2 regions of the Viridibacillus sp. FSL E2-0187 genome follow, and region 1 is predicted to be linked to the other one. Evidence: a T-box and tRNA genes for the amino acid it is inferred to sense, from the RefSeq annotation. Region 1 holds a T-box; the other holds one or more tRNA genes.
The links. A T-box is a leader RNA that pairs with one kind of tRNA and senses whether it is charged. The one in region 1 lies ahead of lysS (lysine--tRNA ligase), so its partner is inferred to be a tRNA-Lys.

Region 1 (10,171 bases):
CTGTTTCAGCTGAAGTAGCAAAAACAAGTGAATTAGCGGATGTTGCCTTTTCAAAAAAACACCCACCTATTACAAAAAGTATTGTTTCTTCAGATAAATTAACATTAAAAGGACATTTATATGAAAACAATAATTCAGATCATAAATGGGTTATCGTCGATCATGGGTATACCTCAAATAACACTCTAATGGTTCGATGGATCCGCAATTTTTATGAAAAAGGATACAATGTGTTAGCACCAAATCTTCGTGGACATGGAGAAAGCGAAGGAGATTACATCGGAATGGGTTGGGATGATCGAAAAGACATGCTTTTATGGATCAAGACAATTACTGATGAAGATCCGAAAGCTGAAATCGCCTTATTCGGAATTTCCATGGGTGGAGCCACTGTTATGATGACCTCAGGCGAAAAATTACCTTCAAATGTAAAAGTAATTGTTGAAGATTGTGGTTATTCATCTGTTATGGATGTATTTACATATCAGCTTGATGACTTGTTTAATTTACCAAAGTTCCCCGTTATGAACGCGGCTAACACCGTCACGAAAATCCGTGCAGGGTACGATTTAGCCGAAGCCTCTGCCGTCAAACAAGTGGCGAAGAGTAAAACACCTATGCTATTTATCCATGGTGACAAAGATACATTTGTCCCTTATGAAATGCTAGATGAAGTTTATAATGCGGCAAATGTTGATAAAGAAAAATTAATTATTCCAGGTGCAGGTCATGGAGAAGCTGAAAAAGTAAATCCAGAGAAGTATTGGAATACGGTGTGGGGATTTGTAAACAAATATATTGATTAATATTGAGTAACTTTGATCTGGGAGTAATTGCTCCCAGATCTTTTTTTTCATTAAAAAGCCAAAATCTTAACAATTATAGATTTTGGCTAAATAATCTTTTTATTTCATTTCTAATTCTTGCGATGGCTCACCTTTTTTATTTAGAAGTGTAATTCGTTCAGGATCAATTTTCAAAATGACCATTTCTTCAGGTTTATCAAATATTAATCCTGATAGCTTACTTAGAATCTTCGTCTTCATACTTTCATCATCAAATTGAGTGACTTTTCCTTCATACTCTACATAAGTATCGCCAAAACCTTTACCTTCATAGCCAAGTAATATGTGTGTAAAAGGATTTTCGTGCAGAGTATCATATTTAGTTGTCTCTTTACTTGTCGCTGTGTAGAGAGTCAAATCATCATTAAAAAAGGTCATGTAGCATGAATACGGTTTGTTATTATGCACTGTAGCCATTGTCCCAACTTTACTATCTTTTAAAATTGACAGAATATTGTCCTTTAATTTATTCATAAAGAAAACAACTCCTTATATATTATACGTTCAAATGTATATTTCCCTATAAGGAGATATATAAACATTATCTATGCCGATTTGTTTTGAAAAAAAGCAAGCATATATCGTAAGTAATGTCGAGTCGTTGTTATTCGCTCTTCTAATGATTTAGCAATGACATCATAAAATGCCGTTCCTGCGTCTGTTCCTTTTAATTTCCGTACAGTACGTCTTTCATCTGGCCAATAACCAATGAGCAAATCAGTTTCTTCCATTTCACGTGCGATTTGATATAAATATCCGTTTGAAGGAGTCCAACCAAACACGTCTTCTAGTTGTTGACCTACTTCTGCCATATAAAAGGACGATCTTGTTTGACTTAGTTTAAGTGCCAAATAGCGTACGATATCCTTTACTGATATAAGTTTCGAGAAATAAGCACGAAATTCTTCTGGAAGCGGATGGTTAGGTGCAGCTGGTTTTTCCCCGTTTTTTGTTAAGGCATAATAAAAACGATCCAATACGAGTACGATTTCATGGAATTGCTGGAAATAGAGTTTTTCGTATCTGCGAAGTCGTTCAATACCTAGCCCAGTAGCATGATAGAATAGCCTTTTTTGTTCTTGTCTTACTTTTAAAGCCCCATCTGCTTCTAGTTGTTTTGCAATACGTGCGACATATTCATAGCCAACAGGGCGTCCGGGAAAGTCTTTTTGAAAGGTTTTATGTATTTCAACAGAATAACATTCCGTTTGTTGTGTTTTGAATAGCCAATATAGTGCCACAGTATCTTTTATGCTAAAGCCAACTGTTTGTTGGAACGTTTTTTCTTTCATATACATCACCTTCCAATTAATAGTTTTATTTACATTTATTATAAACCTCGTTAGTCCATATATTCAACAAAAAATATACCCCCATATATACTCCCCTACCCTATCAATATCATCCACATAAATAAAGCGGATTAAGAGGATAAGAGACCTATATAGAGGCGTAGTTTTCTAAGATTGCACATTAATTAAAGTACTTTTACTACGATTATGCGCTTGATCAATAGCGTAAAACGAAACAGTTGAATTTCTCTTTAACTTTTTAATGTTAAACGAAAATTTACCAGAAGATTTTACTTCGGTTTTAGCTATAATCTTTTTTTCTTTAATCATTTCGATTATTGCAAACGGTTCAGCAGTACCTGTAATAATAGTTGAGTTACTTGTTACCTTATTTACTTTTGGCTTGTCTGGTGCCGTTTTATCTATGACTGTCAGTCTTTTTACTGGGCTCGTATTGCCTTGTTTATCTGTAATATAGACGGATAATTTACTATTGGCTACCTGTTTTTTAATAGCAGCAGTATAGCTACCATTTGATTGGACGGAAGCTTGAGCTATTTTTTTATTCCCTTTATAAATTAAAAACGTCGTATTTGCTTCAGCAGTACCACTTACCTTTGTACTCCGATCAGATACTTTTTTTACTGAAGGTGAATGTAAGAATTTCTTTGCAGGTGTTTGGATAGTAATTGCTACACCTTGCGAAACATTTTTCGCTTCGTCTTCTGTTTTCACTTCAATGTTATACGTCTGACCTGGCTTCAAATTGCGTATTGTATATGTAGATTCATTTGTGGTAGCTATTTTTTTATTATTTACGTATATTTTAGAATGTTTAAAGTCTTCGGTTGACGGCTTTCGCCAATTTATCTTAGCTGCATTTATTTGAATTGATGACGCTATTAATTTTGTCACCTCAGCAGGTGGGGTAACGTCCTTTAACGTATGCAATTGCAGGTCTAGGCCATTGGATGCTCTTCCATCTCGGCTTACAACTTTTAAAGTTATCTTATAGTCTTTAGAAGCTTGTAATTTTTTTATTGTATATTTGTTTGCAGTGGTGGATGTGACAAGTTTATCATCTAAGAAAATAGCTATCTTTTTAACGTTCGTATCATTTGGCAATGAAAAACTAACAGTCGCAGTATGATCGGTTACTTTTTCAATTTGAGGATCAACCAAATCTTCAATGACTAATTCATCGGCTTGTGGGTATTGAGCCAACCCATGCCCATATAAATTGTCGATCCCTGTTATACCGAGGTCAATTGCCTGTTCATCTAATTTTGCACGTAATTCTTTCGCAGATAAAAATGGGTATTGCTGTTTTAATAGAGCAAGTATGCCTGTAACATGCGGTGCTGCATATGAAGTACCGCTAGCATAAATCAATTTGCCGTCTTTATTAATCGTAGGTACAGCTTCACCTGGAGCAGTAAGATTCATAGATGAGCCTGTATTTGAGAAAGTACTAATCTTTTGTTTAGCACTAATAGATGATACAGCAATCACTTGACTATATCTTGCAGGATAAGTGACATTTCTATCATTGCCATCATTACCAGCCGAGGCAACAATTAAAATACCTGCGTTATAAGCTTTTTGAACTGCATTTCTTAGTGCAGGGACATCAACATATAAACCAGAAGAAATATTAATAATGTCCATTTTGTTTGCAATAGCCCAATCAATTGATTTGACGATTTCTGTTGTAGTTCCACTCGTTGTGCCATCCGCATATTTCAAAGAATATAATTGGACGTTTGGTGCAACCCCAATAACATCAGTGGTTTTTTGGTCTTTTAAATAACCACCAACTCTTGCACCGATGACTGCAGCTACTGATGTACCATGCCCATTATTTCTTATACCTCCACGATCCACATTGTCTGATTCTTTAATAACTGTTTCTGGCAAATCCCTCACAAAGGATACTCTTCTTACAACATTCTGCAAATCATCAATAGGGTTAATTCCTGTATCAATAACCGCTACTTTAACTTTATTGCCAAAAATACCGTTATTCCATGCTACAGGCGTATTGATTAAACTTATATTCCAAGTAGGTATTAGTAAAGGTTGAGCCGGTGTAGCCAAATCAGCTAAAGTCATTGGTGCTTCTTTAGTATCAACAAATTCAATGTTAGGATCTTTCTTTAGGTCAGACAGTTGTTGCTCTGTTAAAGATGCTTCAACCATTTCCACATTGTCCAATACTTCACCGACATCTTCAGCGTCCCCTAACACTCTCTGTTTACCTTCTTCGTTTTTATATGAGATCAACGCATTAATTGTATTTTCTTCAGCGTAAGCGAATTGATGTTTATCGGATAAGGTCCATAAAGCTGTTAAAGCAAGGCATGAAATACTTACATGCTTCCATAAAGGCTTTTTCACTGTTATGAGACCCCCTTTCTTCATTTTTTTAGCATAAAGTCTAATATTATGTATATTTTATTCTACTTAAAAGACTTTCACAAATCTAATATATTTTTAGCTCTATAAGTTTATATATTCTAGCATCCCTAAATTTAATATTAGATACAATCTTATGTATTTGAATTGAACTATTGGATAGAATACTCTATAAAAAAGAAACAAAAAAGCCTTCTCAAGTATTGCAGAGGAGGAATTTTTAAAATAATAATAGACGTCTTTTTTCTATTTTTTTAATTTTAACCTAAATTTTGGTTGAAAAGGAAAAGTAATTTTGCTATTATCAATAACAATAATTAATGAGCGATGAAGAGAAGAGTAAATAAGAAGGATTATTACAGAGACCCTTGGTTGGTGAAAAGAGGGATGGGAAATCTTATTGAACAAAAACTCCGAGCTTCGTACGGAACTAAGTATAGAGTTACTTAGGGATACTACGACGGATTCCCCCGTTATAGGGATAGGGTATCGCACTTTCGCCGTACCTGATAAGGCTTGTTGAGTGATCAATAAGCAAACTGAGGTGGTACCGCGAATTCAAACTCTCGCCCTCAAGACATTGACATATGTCTTGGGAGGTGGGAGTTTTTTTATTTTCTATTCATTTCTTAATGATTAAAAAAATTTTAAGTTGAGGTGATTATATGCATTGGGCATATCAAATTGCAGAAAGATTAATTCAGAAGTATCCCACAAAAGAGGTTTTTACTTGTGCTTCAGGGATAAGCCCTTCAGGTTCCGTTCACATTGGGAATTTTCGTGAAATAGTAACAACTTTTTTTGTTGTAAAAGCATTAGAAAGTATGGGAAAAAAAACACGATTCATTTTTTCTTGGGATGATTTTGATAGACTAAGGAAAGTTCCACAAAATGTAGCTTCATCTTACGAGAGGTATATTGGCATGCCTTATTCAGATGTTCCAAACCCTTTTGGTAAAGGATCTTATGCTAGTCATTTTGAAAAAGAGTTTGAACACTCATTACTAGCATTTGATATCGAACCCCAATTTATATATCAAAATATTGAGTATCGTTCTGGACGGTATATACAATTTATACGAACTGCATTAAAAAAACGTCTAGAGATTTATGACATACTTATGCGGTTTAAATCTAGCCCCCCTATAAAAGAAGAACGTGCAACCTTTTATCCAATTACATTGTACTGTCATGTTTGTAACAAGGATTCGACTACAATAAACTCTTTTAATGCAGAACTTGAAATTTTTGAATATGAGTGTACTTGTGGAAATAAAGGATCTCAAGCTTTATCAGATAGCAACAATATAAAGCTCAACTGGAAAGTAGATTGGGCAATGCGCTGGATGGTAGAGGATGTTGTATTTGAACCAGGGGGGCGTGATCATTCCTCTGCTACAGGAAGTTATAATGTATCCAAAGTTATAGCAAAAGAAATTTTCGATTATAAAGCTCCTGACTATGCTGCATATGAGTTTATAGGATTAAAAGGCACAAACCAAAAGATGTCTAGCTCATCTGGGAACGTTATTACACCAAATGAATTGTTAAATGTATATACACCAGAGCTTATTCTATTTATGTTTGCAAAATACAACCCCAATGCTGCTTTTAATATCGGTTTAGATGAGGATGTATTACGTAATTATTCAGAGTATGAACGGTATCTATCCTCTTATATTCAGGGCTTACTAAAAGATGAACACTTAATACATTCCTTAAAATTAGCAGGAGCAAATAGATCAATGAAGCAACCTAATTTTAGCCAAGTAGCAAGTATTTTCTCTTTAATTGGTTTTAACACCGATTTATTACACACATCTTTAAGTCAAACAGGTGAAAAACATACAATTGAAGAAATAACACGGATCAGCCACCGAGTAGCTCATTGGATGAACGATTGGAATCCTAATCGGTTAGTAAGTATTAATGACGAAAAAAATACTTTATACTACAATAGTCTACCTGAACTACAACAAGAGAAAGTGAAACAGCTTGTGGATTTACTCGCATTTGAACCTACCTTAACAGGCGATGCTTTAATGAAAAATATTTATGCCATCTGCCATCAGGATGACAAAAAAAGAATGCGCGAATATCAGAAAGACTTATTTAGAAATGTTTATCAGCTAGTGATGAATGAAAATAGTGGTCCTCGATTACCTTTGCTTATTAGTGCAGTGGGAAGTGAAAAAATAATAGAATTGCTTACTTTTTCTTAAGTATTTGAAGTTAACTATATAACATGATTAATTAATCATGTTATATAGTTGTATAATCACTTCTTCTGATTATCTTATAAAGTAAACAAGTAGCAATGTTCAGGAAAAACAAAATGGATAACTGTAACATTGAATTAACGAAAACGTATAAAAACAAATCCCAGTATGCTTCACCTGGGGGGAAATCTCCCCACTTTATTGAATCTACATTAATATAATTAATGAAATAGAAAATAAAAATGGAAAAGAAGTAACTAATGTACACAAAAATCCAATGTAGATAAAATTTGATTTTGAATCTACTTGACCATAGTAGCAAATTGATAGTTATACTAATTAAAGGTATGTAAAAAAGTTGAAAAATGGTCACCACATTATTGTCTATCAACATCAAAGCATAAAAATATTGAGCTAAACAAATGATTAATAAGTTTGTTAAAGCTACTAAAAGAACCGATGAATGTTTATTTTTATCCAATGTGTGACCCTCCTTAGTGGAATAAATGAAATTTTAACATAATTCCAACAATGTTGATATTATCCTTTTTGTAAGTAAAAAAAGAACTCAGAGTCCTGAGATTCGATTATTCGCTGAGTATGAAAGCAAACTGTATTAAAAAAAGAACTGTTTTAAAAGTCTAGATTAACGACTTTCGAAACAGTTCTTTTTCTTTTCTAGTTATTCAACATTCCATATTTCACTTTTATTCGTTCTAATTTTTCACCAATCGGTTTGGCTAAAACGAGTAAAAAAACGACATTTGATACTACATAGACAATCGTAAACGGAATAGCTGTTGACATAGCAATTAAATACCTTTTCCAAGAAAACAACCCATCATAAGAAATGACCGTCCAAATGTCCATACAGAAGGAATACATTATTCCAGCAAAAACCCCATAAATAATGAGTGCTATTTTGCTTTTCATCCAACCTTTTTGTCCTAATAGACCAGCGATAAAACCAAGGATCCCCCATGTAAACATTTGAAATGGAGTCCATGGACCTTGTCCGAAAAAGATGTTTGATGCTATGGCAGATGTCGCTCCTGTTAGAAATCCTGCTTCCGCTCCGAATGCAAATCCAGTAATAGCTGTTATGGCTGTCACTGGCTTAAAAGCAGGGATCCAAATGAAGGCTGCACGACCTGCAACAGAAATAGCCGACATAACAGCTATCGTTAAAATTTCTCGTGCTTGTGGTTTTCTTCTTTCAAATGAAACAAAGAATGGCACACAGGCTAATAATACGATAATCATAGATATAAGATTGTATTTACGATCATTGAAGATAGTCACTCCAATAAGCATGACGATTGGAATAACTACAAATATAATGATACTGGAGAAAATTAGACGTTTACGGGAGTAGTTATCTGCTCGAGCTGTTGATTGTGCTTGCATAACGAAATCACGTCCTCACTTGTCACTGCAAAATCATATAAATGACGCGACATTCGATGCGCTGCAGTTGTATAAAAATTATTTCCACTGTAAAACAGTTTTGGTTCATCCTCAGAAACGATATTGCCATCAAAGAACATGGCACAACGGTCAGAATACTGCGCTGAGAACTCAATATCATGTGTAACCATTACAACGGCCACTCGACGCTTTTTAAGCGCTCTCAGTACTTCGGCGAATATTTCCTTAGAATATGCATCAATGCCCTTTGTAGGCTCGTCTAGCAGGATTATTTTAGGGTTTAATAACAAAACCTTGGCTAAAGCAACTTTTTGTTGTTCTCCCCCGCTCAAATCATATGGATGACTATCTAATAAATGACCGATATTAAGTGTTTTGATAATTTCATTTAGCTGTACATTAGCTGCCTCTTTTGAGATGCCTAAAACGTCGATTATACTATCGAATTCAAGTTGTACTCTCTTTTCAACGAGTAGAGTTAATGGGTCCTGCGGTAATACAGCTATATTATTACGATACAGTTCGCCGTTTGAAAACTTTTTAATGGGTTTTCCATTAACGAAGACTTTTCCTCGATATGGTTTAAATAATCCTGACATTATACCTAGTGCGGTTGTTTTCCCTGTGCCGTTTCCACCTAAAATACTAACAATCTCCCCAGCACGTACTTGCATTGAGAAACCTCTTAATACATCTTGAGCATTCTTTTCATAACGGAACCATGCCTCTTTAACTTCCAAAACAATGTCATCAGTTGGATTGGCCGTACTCAATTTTCCTTCTAAAGCACGTACTTCATTAGTAAAGTGCTTTGTAAGCCAATTTCGCCCATCTCGTATCGTTAATGGTACAACATCATTGATTTGCAATGCATTATTAATCCGCACTGGTGTAGGTAAGCCTAGCATCATTGGATGAGAGGAATCGAATGCTTTTAAATGTTGTGCAACATCCTGTGGTGAATCATTACAAATAATGCGACCTTTCTCCATGACCACAACACGATCTGCTATAGGAAAAACCTCTTCTAAGCGATGTTCTACAAGAATAATTGTTAATCCAAGTTCTTTATTTAACTTTTGCAAAGTACCGATGAATTCTGTAGCTGCTATTGGATCAAGCTGTGAGGTCGGTTCATCTAAAATCAATAACTTTGGTTGCATAGCCATAATTGCTGCAAGATTTAACAGTTGCTTTTGGCCACCGGATAACTCCATCGTACTTTTCCTAAACCACTGCTGAATACCGAAAAAATTTGCCATTTCAGCCACTCTACGTCGAATTGTCATCGTGTCTAATCCTAAGTTTTCAAGACCAAAAGACAACTCATGCCAAACTTTATCAGTGACAATTTGATTTTCTGGATTTTGCATAACAAAACCAATTTCAGAAGCTGCAACGCGATCAGGTAAATCGGCCAATGCAGTACCCGCATAAAGAATAGTCCCTGATTTCTCACCATGAGGAGCTATTTCTCTTTTTAAATGTTTTAATAATGTACTTTTACCACAGCCAGATGTACCGCATAGAACAGCAAATTCACCTTCTTCAATTGTTAAATTGATATCATCTAATACTCGCTCTTGTTTATCTGGATATTGAAAATTTACATGTTGTATTTCAATGAGCGCCATTTAATTGCCTCCCGAATTTCTATCACAATAGGTATTACTAGTAAACTAGCATAAGAAGTATAAAGTCCTATACTAATTGGAGTTACAGTTAATTCAGTAAACGTTGGATAAAAATAATACGTTGTCACACCAAAGTAACTGCCAAGAATGTTTATAAAAAGAAGAGTTAATATAATCCCAAGTAAAAACCCATCTCTTTTTTCAAAAACGAATAGTGAGAATGTGGAACGGTTTTTCAAACCATAACCACGTGCTTTCATCGAATCAGCGGTCTCAATCGCATTTTCAAGTGCCCAAGTTATAAGAATGGAGATAATTCGAATCCCGCTTTTTACTCT
Region 2 (10,171 bases), on a different contig from region 1:
ACTACCATCGGCGCTAAAGAGCTTAACTTCCGTGTTCGGCATGGGAACGGGTGTGACCTCTTTGCCATCATCACTAGACTATATTCGACTTCCAATACACATCGTATTACTTGTGTCTTGAAAATCTTTTATAGAGAACTTGTTCTCTCAAAACTGGATAAATTACATTGAAGTTAGTTAAGTAAAATTTGGTTAAGTCCTCGATCTATTAGTATTCGTCAGCTCCGTATGTCGCCACACTTCCACCTCGAACCTATCTACCTCATCGTCTTTGAGGGATCTTACTTACTTGCGTAATGGGAAATCTCATCTTGAGGGGGGCTTCATGCTTAGATGCTTTCAGCACTTATCCCGTCCACACATAGCTACCCAGCGATGCCCTTGGCAGAACAACTGGTACACCAGCGGTGTGTCCATCCCGGTCCTCTCGTACTAAGGACAGCTCCTCTCAAATTTCCTACGCCCACGACGGATAGGGACCGAACTGTCTCACGACGTTCTGAACCCAGCTCGCGTACCGCTTTAATGGGCGAACAGCCCAACCCTTGGGACCGACTACAGCCCCAGGATGCGATGAGCCGACATCGAGGTGCCAAACCTCCCCGTCGATGTGGACTCTTGGGGGAGATAAGCCTGTTATCCCCGGGGTAGCTTTTATCCGTTGAGCGATGGCCCTTCCATGCGGAACCACCGGATCACTAAGCCCGTCTTTCGACCCTGCTCGACTTGTAGGTCTCGCAGTCAAGCTCCCTTATGCCTTTACACTCTACGAATGATTTCCAACCATTCTGAGGGAACCTTTGGGCGCCTCCGTTACTCTTTAGGAGGCGACCGCCCCAGTCAAACTGCCCGCCTGACACTGTCTCCTACCCCGCTAAGGGGCATGGGTTAGAAGTTCAATACATCTAGGGTAGTATCCCACCAACGCCTCCTCCGAAGCTGGCGCTCCGGAATCTCTGGCTCCTACCTATCCTGTACAAGATGTATCAAAATTCAATATCAGGCTACAGTAAAGCTCCACGGGGTCTTTCCGTCCTGTCGCGGGTAACCTGCATCTTCACAGGTACTATAATTTCACCGAGTCTCTCGTTGAGACAGTGCCCAGATCGTTACGCCTTTCGTGCGGGTCGGAACTTACCCGACAAGGAATTTCGCTACCTTAGGACCGTTATAGTTACGGCCGCCGTTTACTGGGGCTTCAATTCGCACCTTCGCTTGCGCTAAGCACTCCTCTTAACCTTCCAGCACCGGGCAGGCGTCAGCCCCTATACGTCACCTTACGGTTTTGCAGAGACCTGTGTTTTTGCTAAACAGTCGCCTGGGCCTATTCACTGCGGCTCTCTCGGGCTTTCACCCTACTAGAGCACCCCTTCTCCCGAAGTTACGGGGTCATTTTGCCGAGTTCCTTAACGAGAGTTCTCTCGCACACCTTAGGATTCTCTCCTCGACTACCTGTGTCGGTTTGCGGTACGGGCACCTTTTACCTCGCTAGAGGCTTTTCTTGGCAGTGTGAAATCAGGAACTCCGGACATACGTCCTCGTCATCACAGCTCAACGTTATAGAAATGGGATTTGCCTCATTTCACGCCTCACTGCTTGAACATGCATAACCAACAGCATGCTTACCCTATCCTACTGCGTCCCCCCATTGCTCAAATGGTAAATAGGTGGTACAGGAATATCAACCTGTTGTCCATCGCCTACGCCTATCGGCCTCGGCTTAGGTCCCGACTAACCCTGAGCGGACGAGCCTTCCTCAGGAAACCTTAGTCATTCGGTGGACGGGATTCTCACCCGTCTTTCGCTACTCATACCGGCATTCTCACTTCTAAGCGCTCCACCAGTCCTTCCGGTCTGACTTCACAGCACTTAGAACGCTCTCCTACCACGGACATCTAAGATGTCCATCCACAGCTTCGGTGAATTGTTTAGCCCCGATACATTTTCGGCGCAGCGTCACTCGACCAGTGAGCTATTACGCACTCTTTAAATGATGGCTGCTTCTGAGCCAACATCCTGGTTGTCTAAGCAACGTCACATCCTTTTCCACTTAACAATTACTTTGGGACCTTAGCTGGTGGTCTGGGCTGTTTCCCTTTTGACTACGGATCTTATCACTCGCAGTCTGACTCCCGTGCATAAATCACTGGCATTCGGAGTTTGTCTGAATTCGGTAATCCGGGATGGACCCCTAGTTCAAACAGTGCTCTACCTCCAGGATTCTCTATCACGAGGCTAGCCCTAAAGCTATTTCGGAGAGAACCAGCTATCTCCAGGTTCGATTGGAATTTCTCCGCTACCCACACCTCATCCCCGCACTTTTCAACGTACGTGGGTTCGGGCCTCCAGTAAGTGTTACCTTACCTTCACCCTGGACATGGGTAGATCACCTGGTTTCGGGTCTACAACCACATACTCATTCGCCCTATTCAGACTCGCTTTCGCTACGGCTCCGTCTTCTAAAACTTAACCTCGCATGTAATCGTAACTCGCCGGTTCATTCTACAAAAGGCACGCTATCACCCATTAACGGGCTCTAACTACTTGTAGGCACATGGTTTCAGGATCTATTTCACTCCCCTTCCGGGGTGCTTTTCACCTTTCCCTCACGGTACTGGTTCACTATCGGTCACTAGGTAGTATTTAGCCTTGGGAGATGGTCCTCCCAGATTCCGACGGAATTTCACGTGTTCCGCCGTACTCAGGATACACTCAAGAGAGAATGAACTTTCAACTACAGGGCTGTTACCTGCTCTGGCGGGCCTTTCCAGACCGCTTCGTTTAACTCATTCCTTTGTAACTCCATATAGAGTGTCCTACAACCCCAAGAGGCAAGCCTCTTGGTTTGGGCTATTCCCGTTTCGCTCGCCGCTACTCAGGGAATCGATTTTTCTTTCTCTTCCTCCAGGTACTTAGATGTTTCAGTTCCCTGGGTCTGCCATCAAGACGCTATGTATTCACGTCAAGATACTGCTCCATTACGAACAGTGGGTTCCCCCATTCGGAAATCTCCGGATCAAAGCTCACTTACAGCTCCCCGAAGCATATCGGTGTTAGTGCCGTCCTTCTTCGGCTCCTAGTGCCAAGGCATCCGCCATGCGCCCTTAATAACTTAACCTAAAAGTTAGTTATTAAGCCTAAAAAACTTAATAATAAAAAATGTGTTACTTAATTTGCTTCAATGTCGTTTTATCCAGTTTTCAAAGAACAAGGTTTTGAAGATCATTTTACAATGAGCCTTCAAAACTGAACGCAAGACGTTAATCGACAGATCCAAGATCTGTTTCCGTAATTATCCTTAGAAAGGAGGTGATCCAGCCGCACCTTCCGATACGGCTACCTTGTTACGACTTCACCCCAATCATCTATCCCACCTTCGGCGGCTGGCCCCATAAAGGTTACCTCACCGACTTCGGGTGTTACAAACTCTCGTGGTGTGACGGGCGGTGTGTACAAGGCCCGGGAACGTATTCACCGTGGCATGCTGATCCACGATTACTAGCGATTCCGGCTTCATGTAGGCGAGTTGCAGCCTACAATCCGAACTGAGAACGATTTTATGAGATTAGCATACCCTCGCGAGTTAGCGACTCTTTGTATCGTCCATTGTAGCACGTGTGTAGCCCAGGTCATAAGGGGCATGATGATTTGACGTCATCCCCACCTTCCTCCGGTTTGTCACCGGCAGTCACCTTAGAGTGCCCAACTAAATGATGGCAACTAAGATCAAGGGTTGCGCTCGTTGCGGGACTTAACCCAACATCTCACGACACGAGCTGACGACAACCATGCACCACCTGTCACCAATGTCCCCGAAGGGAAAACTCTATCTCTAGAGCGGTCATTGGGATGTCAAGACCTGGTAAGGTTCTTCGCGTTGCTTCGAATTAAACCACATGCTCCACCGCTTGTGCGGGCCCCCGTCAATTCCTTTGAGTTTCAACCTTGCGGCCGTACTCCCCAGGCGGAGTGCTTAATGCGTTAGCTGCAGCACTAAGGGGCGGAAACCCCCTAACACTTAGCACTCATCGTTTACGGCGTGGACTACCAGGGTATCTAATCCTGTTTGCTCCCCACGCTTTCGCGCCTCAGTGTCAGTTACAGACCAGAAAGTCGCCTTCGCCACTGGTGTTCCTCCAAATCTCTACGCATTTCACCGCTACACTTGGAATTCCACTTTCCTCTTCTGCACTCAAGTCTCCCAGTTTCCAATGACCCTCCACGGTTGAGCCGTGGGCTTTCACATCAGACTTAAGAAACCACCTGCGCGCGCTTTACGCCCAATAAATCCGGACAACGCTTGCCACCTACGTATTACCGCGGCTGCTGGCACGTAGTTAGCCGTGGCTTTCTAATAAGGTACCGTCAAGGTACGTTCAGTTACTAACGTACTTGTTCTTCCCTTACAACAGAGTTTTACGATCCGAAAACCTTCATCACTCACGCGGCGTTGCTCCATCAGACTTTCGTCCATTGTGGAAGATTCCCTACTGCTGCCTCCCGTAGGAGTTTGGGCCGTGTCTCAGTCCCAATGTGGCCGATCACCCTCTCAGGTCGGCTATGCATCGTTGCCTTGGTAGGCCATTACCCCACCAACTAGCTAATGCACCGCGGGCCCATCTAGTAGTGACAGCCGAAACCGCCTTTCAGCATTTTGCCATGTGACAAAATGGATTATTCGGTATTAGCCCCGGTTTCCCGGAGTTATCCCAATCTACTAGGTAGGTTGCCCACGTGTTACTCACCCGTCCGCCGCTAAATCAGAAGAAGCAAGCTTCTTCATCATTCGCTCGACTTGCATGTATTAGGCACGCCGCCAGCGTTCGTCCTGAGCCAGGATCAAACTCTCCATAAAAGTAGTTTGAAAGCTCATTAGCTTTGCTAGCGTATCATCCGAAGATGATATCTATTTTTGTTTTGACCCACCAACAAGTTGATGTCCAAAAACGTTTATTGATTAACGTCTTGCATGTTCAGTTTTCAAGGTTCATAAATTATATTGGAGCGGGTGAAGAGAATCGAACTCTCGACAACAGCTTGGAAGGCTGTGGTTTTACCACTAAACTACACCCGCATTGATATTATAATTTTTAAAAAATATGGCGCGCCCGGCAGAAGTCGAATCCACAACCTTCTGATCCGTAGTCAGACGCTCTATCCAATTGAGCTACGGGCGCATATCGTATATTATATATTGTAAGGGTTTTGGTGCGGTCGAGAGGACTTGAACCTCCACCGAGTAAACCTCGACTAGGCCCTCAACCTAGCGCGTCTGCCATTCCGCCACGGCCGCATTTCAATTGAAACATGTAGGTTATATTATATCACCTTAAAACATAATGTCAAGTTAAAATGGTGAGTCATGCAGGATTCGAACCTGCGACCCTCTGATTAAAAGTCAGATGCTCTACCAACTGAGCTAATGACTCGTAGCTTGAAGAATGGAAATGGCTGGGGTACCTGGATTCGAACCAGGGCATGACGGAATCAAAATCCGTTGCCTTACCGCTTGGCTATACCCCAAAAAGTAAATGGCGGTCCGGACGGGACTCGAACCCGCGACCTCCTGCGTGACAGGCAGGCATTCTAACCAACTGAACTACCGGACCATATAAAATTGGTGACCCCTACGGGATTCGAACCCGTGTTACCGCCGTGAAAGGGCGGTGTCTTAACCGCTTGACCAAGGGGCCATATGGCTCCGAAGGTAGGACTCGAACCTACGACCGTCCGGTTAACAGCCGGATGCTCTACCACTGAGCTACTTCGGAAAACATGTTGCATTTTGTTACATTTTGTCGTCATCACCTTGTCGACTTTTATTATTATAGACAGGTATTCAAAAAAGGTCAAGCGTTTTTCTAAAAAAACTTTCAACTAATTTGTTCAATGTGCCCTGAACACCTGCTACAACGGTATTTAGCGGGGTTCATTCTTTTTTTTCTAACATAGTTTGTACCGCATTTTATACATATATAAGTATAACTTTTATTAGAGCTTCTTCCCTTTATCTCTGATAAATTAGAGCAGTATCTAGGAGCATTAGTGTTCTTTAAGAGAAATCGAAAATCTGCATCACGGTGTTTATATCCCTTTCCTTCTATATGAAGATGATAATGACATAGCTCATGACGAATAATCCCTTCTACTTCCTGAATGCCAAACTTTTCAAATGATTTCGGGTTAATCTCTATATTATGTGATTGTAACAAGTATCTACCTCCAGTAGAACGTAATCGCTTATTAAAATAGGCTTGATGTCTAAAAGGCTTATGGAATACGTTTATGGAGATTTCTATTACAAGATTTTGTAGTTCTTCATCGGTCATATTATCCTGCCCTTTCTTCTATAAAATAAACCTCGCTTTAATGCGAGGTTTATTTTTCTGCTATTTTAATCGATTTGTTTTGCTGGAGGAAGCATCGTTAATGCAATTCTCCCTTTATCCTTTTCAATCTTTTCTACCCATACGGTTACGATGTCACCAAGAGCCACTACATCTAAAGGATGTTTTACAAAACCATTTTTCAATTTAGAAATATGGACAAGACCATCTTGTTTAACACCGATATCAACAAAAGCACCGAAATCCACTACGTTACGTACTGTCCCTTGCATCTCCATTCCTGGTTGCAAATCTTCCATTTTCAAAATATCTTTCTTCAATAATGGTTGCGGGAATGCATCGCGTGGATCACGTGATGGCTTCATCAATGTATCGATGATATCTTTTAATGTTACTTCTCCTACATCCCACTGCGAGCTTAAAGTTGAAATATCTAAGTTAGCTAGCGCTTTTTCAGCTTCCGTTGAACCTAGCTGTTCCTTCTTAATAGAAGCAACTTCGAGTAGTTTGTTTGCAAGATCATAACTTTCTGGGTGAATACCCGTTGCATCTAACGGGTTTTTCGCCTCAGAAATTCGTAAGAAACCAATTGCTTGTTCATACGTTTTAGCTCCCAAGCGCGGAATTTTCTTCAACTGTGTACGAGCTGTAAATTTCCCATTTTCACCACGGACTTTAACAATATTTTCTGCAACTGTTTTTGATAACCCTGATACATATTGTAAAAGTGAAGATGAAGCAGTGTTCACATCTACACCAACTTGGTTAACAGCTGTTTCAACGATGAACGTTAATGAGTCTGCAAGCTTCTTCTGAGATACATCATGCTGGTATTGCCCCACACCTACCGCTTTCGGTTCAATTTTTACGAGCTCGGCGAGTGGATCTTGTAATCTTCTCGCAATAGAGACTGCACTGCGTTGTTCAACCTGTAAATCAGGGAACTCTTCACGCGCTACTTCTGAAGCGGAATACACACTCGCTCCAGCCTCATTGACGATAACATAAGCTGTTTCACTATTTAACTCTTTCAAACATTCCGCTACAAACTGCTCTGACTCACGGGAAGCTGTTCCATTACCAATTGCGATAATAGATATTGGGTACCTTTGTAATATGTCCTTGAATACCTTTTTGGATTGTATAGGATCTGCTTTTGGCGGATGCGGGTAGATTACAGAGATTTCAAGCATTTTACCTGTATCATCCACCACAGCCAATTTACAACCCGTTCGATATGCTGGGTCAAGCCCCAGTACAAAGCGATCTTTTAATGGCGGTTGTAATAGTAGATTACGTAAATTCTCAGAGAAAATATGAATCGCTTGAGCCTCCGCCTTCTCCGTCAACTCTCCACGCAATTCTCTTTCAATTGAAGGTTGAATTAATCGTTTGTAAGCATCTTCAATGGCTAATTCAACTTGTTTAGCTGCTGGTGAGGATGTCCGCGGGATCCATTCTGTACACATCAATTGATGAACACGCTCAGCTGGTACGGCTATGTTAATTTTCAAAATATCTTCTTTTTCACCGCGATTAATAGCTAATATACGGTGGGGAACAATTTTATTAATTGGTTCTTCGTATTCATAGTACATTTCATAAACAGATTTTTCGTCTAAACTTGGATCTTTCACCGCTGAAAGAACCTTGCCATTTTGCCATGATAGCTTACGAATTTTCTCACGAATAGCAGCATCATCAGCAAAGCGCTCCGCTAAAATATCGCTAGCACCTTGCAAGGCTTCCTCAACCGACTCCACATTCTCATTGATATAAGGTGCAGCTAAATCAGCTAGTGAAGTAGCTGCAAATTTCATTAATTCATCCGCTAAAGGCTCTAACCCTTTTTCTTTAGCAATTGTCGCCTTTGTTCTACGTTTTTGTTTATAAGGACGATATAAGTCTTCAACTCGTTTTAAAATGGTTGCTGCCTCTATATCTTTTTTAAGTTCTTCAGTTAATTTACCTTGTTCATCGATAAGACGAAGCACTTCTTCTTTTCGTTGTTGAAGTTGTTGTAAATAATGATAACGGTCTTCGATTGCTTTAATTTGAACTTCATCAAGTGAACCAGTTGCTTCTTTACGATAACGTGCTATAAACGGCACAGTATTTGAGCCTTCTAACAATTCGATAACCGATTCTACTTGTTTTGGTCGGATGCTAAGTTCTCTCGAAATTAATTGCTGCATTTTTTTGTTGTCCATACAGTCACAACCTTTCTCTATCCTATTTATCTTATCATATAGGTAAGTTCAAAAACCTTTATCAGGTGGCTTTGTATCAACTTAAATTGAATTATCTTACAATAAATAAAAAGCCTACTCAAAAGAGCAGACTCCTAACATCAAAGTTTCTATTGTTATTTTTGGCTCTCGCCAACCATCACCGCTTTAATAAGGTGTCCAGTCTTTCAATACCCGCGCCATATTATCACCTCGAGTATGGCATAGATAGATATTCTTATATTACATAAACTTGCATATAACAATCATAAAACCATTAATCTAATTTAAATTAAATTTTTCTAATTACTACTGGTGGCACCAACGGCTTCTTGTAGCTTTCTAATCGCTTTCCTTTGTAATCTAGAAACATGCATTTGAGAAATTCCCAGACTTTCTCCTGCTTCCTTCTGACTTAATTGATCCAAATATGTAAGCTGGATGACTTGCTTTTCTTTTTCTGTTAAAACCGTCATAGCTTCAGCCACTATCATTCGGCGATTTGTTGTTTCGTATCCCTTATCTTCATTACCAACAATATCGAAAAGGGTCATAGAACTACCATCCGAATCGGATTCCAATGTATAATCCATCGATAATGCTTGATAACTCTGTCCCATTTCCATCGCTTCTAATACTTCTTCTTCTTCGACTCCCAAGTACTCTGCAATTTCATTCACATGCGGAGAACGCTGAAATTCTATTGTCAGTTGTTCTACCGCGGACTTTATACGTGGCCCAAGCTCTTTAATACGCCTTGGCACATGGACATCCCAAGATTTATCCCGTAAAAAACGCTTTATCTCACCAATAATTGTAGGAACTGCAAAAGCTTCAAAGTTACGACCAAAAGACACATCAAATCTTCTAATAGCACCAAGTAATCCAAGCATTCCTACTTGGACAATATCATCGTGGTAAGAACCACCTTTTGAATACTTTCTTGCAAGCGACTCAACTAAGTATTTATACTGTAAAACTAAATTAGTTTGCGCTTCATTATCTTCATTTTCTTGATATCTATTAATCCAATCTATAACTTGCTCTTTTGAGGCTGAATTAGAGGGTGATTTTTTCCACATTGTCAGTCACCTGCTCTCTGGCGACATATTTTGTCATTAAAACAGTAACGCCATTGTCATTAAGCACTTTTACCTCATCCATTAGAGTTTCAATTAAATAAAGACCTAGGCCACCTTCTCGAATAAATTGAACATCTTCTTCTTCATGATAAGGACCAACCCTCTTTTTCACTTCCTTAAAATCAAAGCTATATCCATAATCCGCTACCATGATTTCAATTTTTTCTTTATATAACGCACAACCTACTACGACTTCACCGTCATCATCTTCTTCATAAGCGTGTTGAATAGCATTAGTAATCGCTTCACTTGAAGCAATTTTCAAGTCTTCAATATCATCATAAGAAAAGCCAATTCGATTCGCTAAACCTGAAATGGTCAATCGTACAGCCCCTACATATTGAGGCTTCGCTGGTATTCTCATTTCAAAGTAATCAAATTCCTTCATGGTTAGTAGTCGCCTTCCCCTCTTCTTCAATATTCATAATGTCGCTTAGTCCAGTTATATTAAATA

Region 2: it encodes a tRNA-Lys, which carries the amino acid that the T-box ahead of lysS (lysine--tRNA ligase) is inferred to sense. The anticodon was not compared.

What each region holds. Positions count from the first base shown of each region.
Region 1 is NZ_JBBOVG010000001.1:1,963,114-1,973,284, forward strand. It holds gene MHH85_RS09510 (alpha/beta hydrolase) at 1-806, shown strand, start outside; gene MHH85_RS09515 (pyridoxamine 5'-phosphate oxidase family protein) at 906-1,319, opposite strand; gene MHH85_RS09520 (hypothetical protein) at 1,391-2,137, opposite strand; gene MHH85_RS09525 (S8 family serine peptidase) at 2,306-4,534, opposite strand; T-box leader at 4,871-5,129, shown strand; gene lysS (lysine--tRNA ligase) at 5,218-6,774, shown strand; gene MHH85_RS09535 (ECF transporter S component) at 7,450-8,178, opposite strand; gene MHH85_RS09540 (ABC transporter ATP-binding protein) at 8,127-9,833, opposite strand; gene MHH85_RS09545 (energy-coupling factor transporter transmembrane component T) at 9,806-10,171, opposite strand, start outside.
Region 2 is NZ_JBBOVG010000002.1:552,917-563,087, reverse strand. It holds rRNA gene rrf (5S ribosomal RNA) at 1-78, opposite strand, end outside; rRNA gene MHH85_RS22000 (23S ribosomal RNA) at 189-3,118, opposite strand; rRNA gene MHH85_RS21995 (16S ribosomal RNA) at 3,303-4,855, opposite strand; tRNA gene MHH85_RS21990 (tRNA-Gly) at 5,001-5,074, opposite strand; tRNA gene MHH85_RS21985 (tRNA-Arg) at 5,101-5,177, opposite strand; tRNA gene MHH85_RS21980 (tRNA-Leu) at 5,207-5,293, opposite strand; tRNA gene MHH85_RS21975 (tRNA-Lys) at 5,354-5,429, opposite strand; tRNA gene MHH85_RS21970 (tRNA-Gln) at 5,449-5,523, opposite strand; tRNA gene MHH85_RS21965 (tRNA-Asp) at 5,533-5,609, opposite strand; tRNA gene MHH85_RS21960 (tRNA-Glu) at 5,619-5,693, opposite strand; tRNA gene MHH85_RS21955 (tRNA-Asn) at 5,697-5,771, opposite strand; gene MHH85_RS21950 (SprT family protein) at 5,874-6,329, opposite strand; gene MHH85_RS21945 (Tex family protein) at 6,395-8,557, opposite strand; gene sigB (RNA polymerase sigma factor SigB) at 8,878-9,657, opposite strand; gene rsbW (anti-sigma B factor RsbW) at 9,635-10,105, opposite strand; gene MHH85_RS21930 (STAS domain-containing protein) at 10,092-10,171, opposite strand, start outside.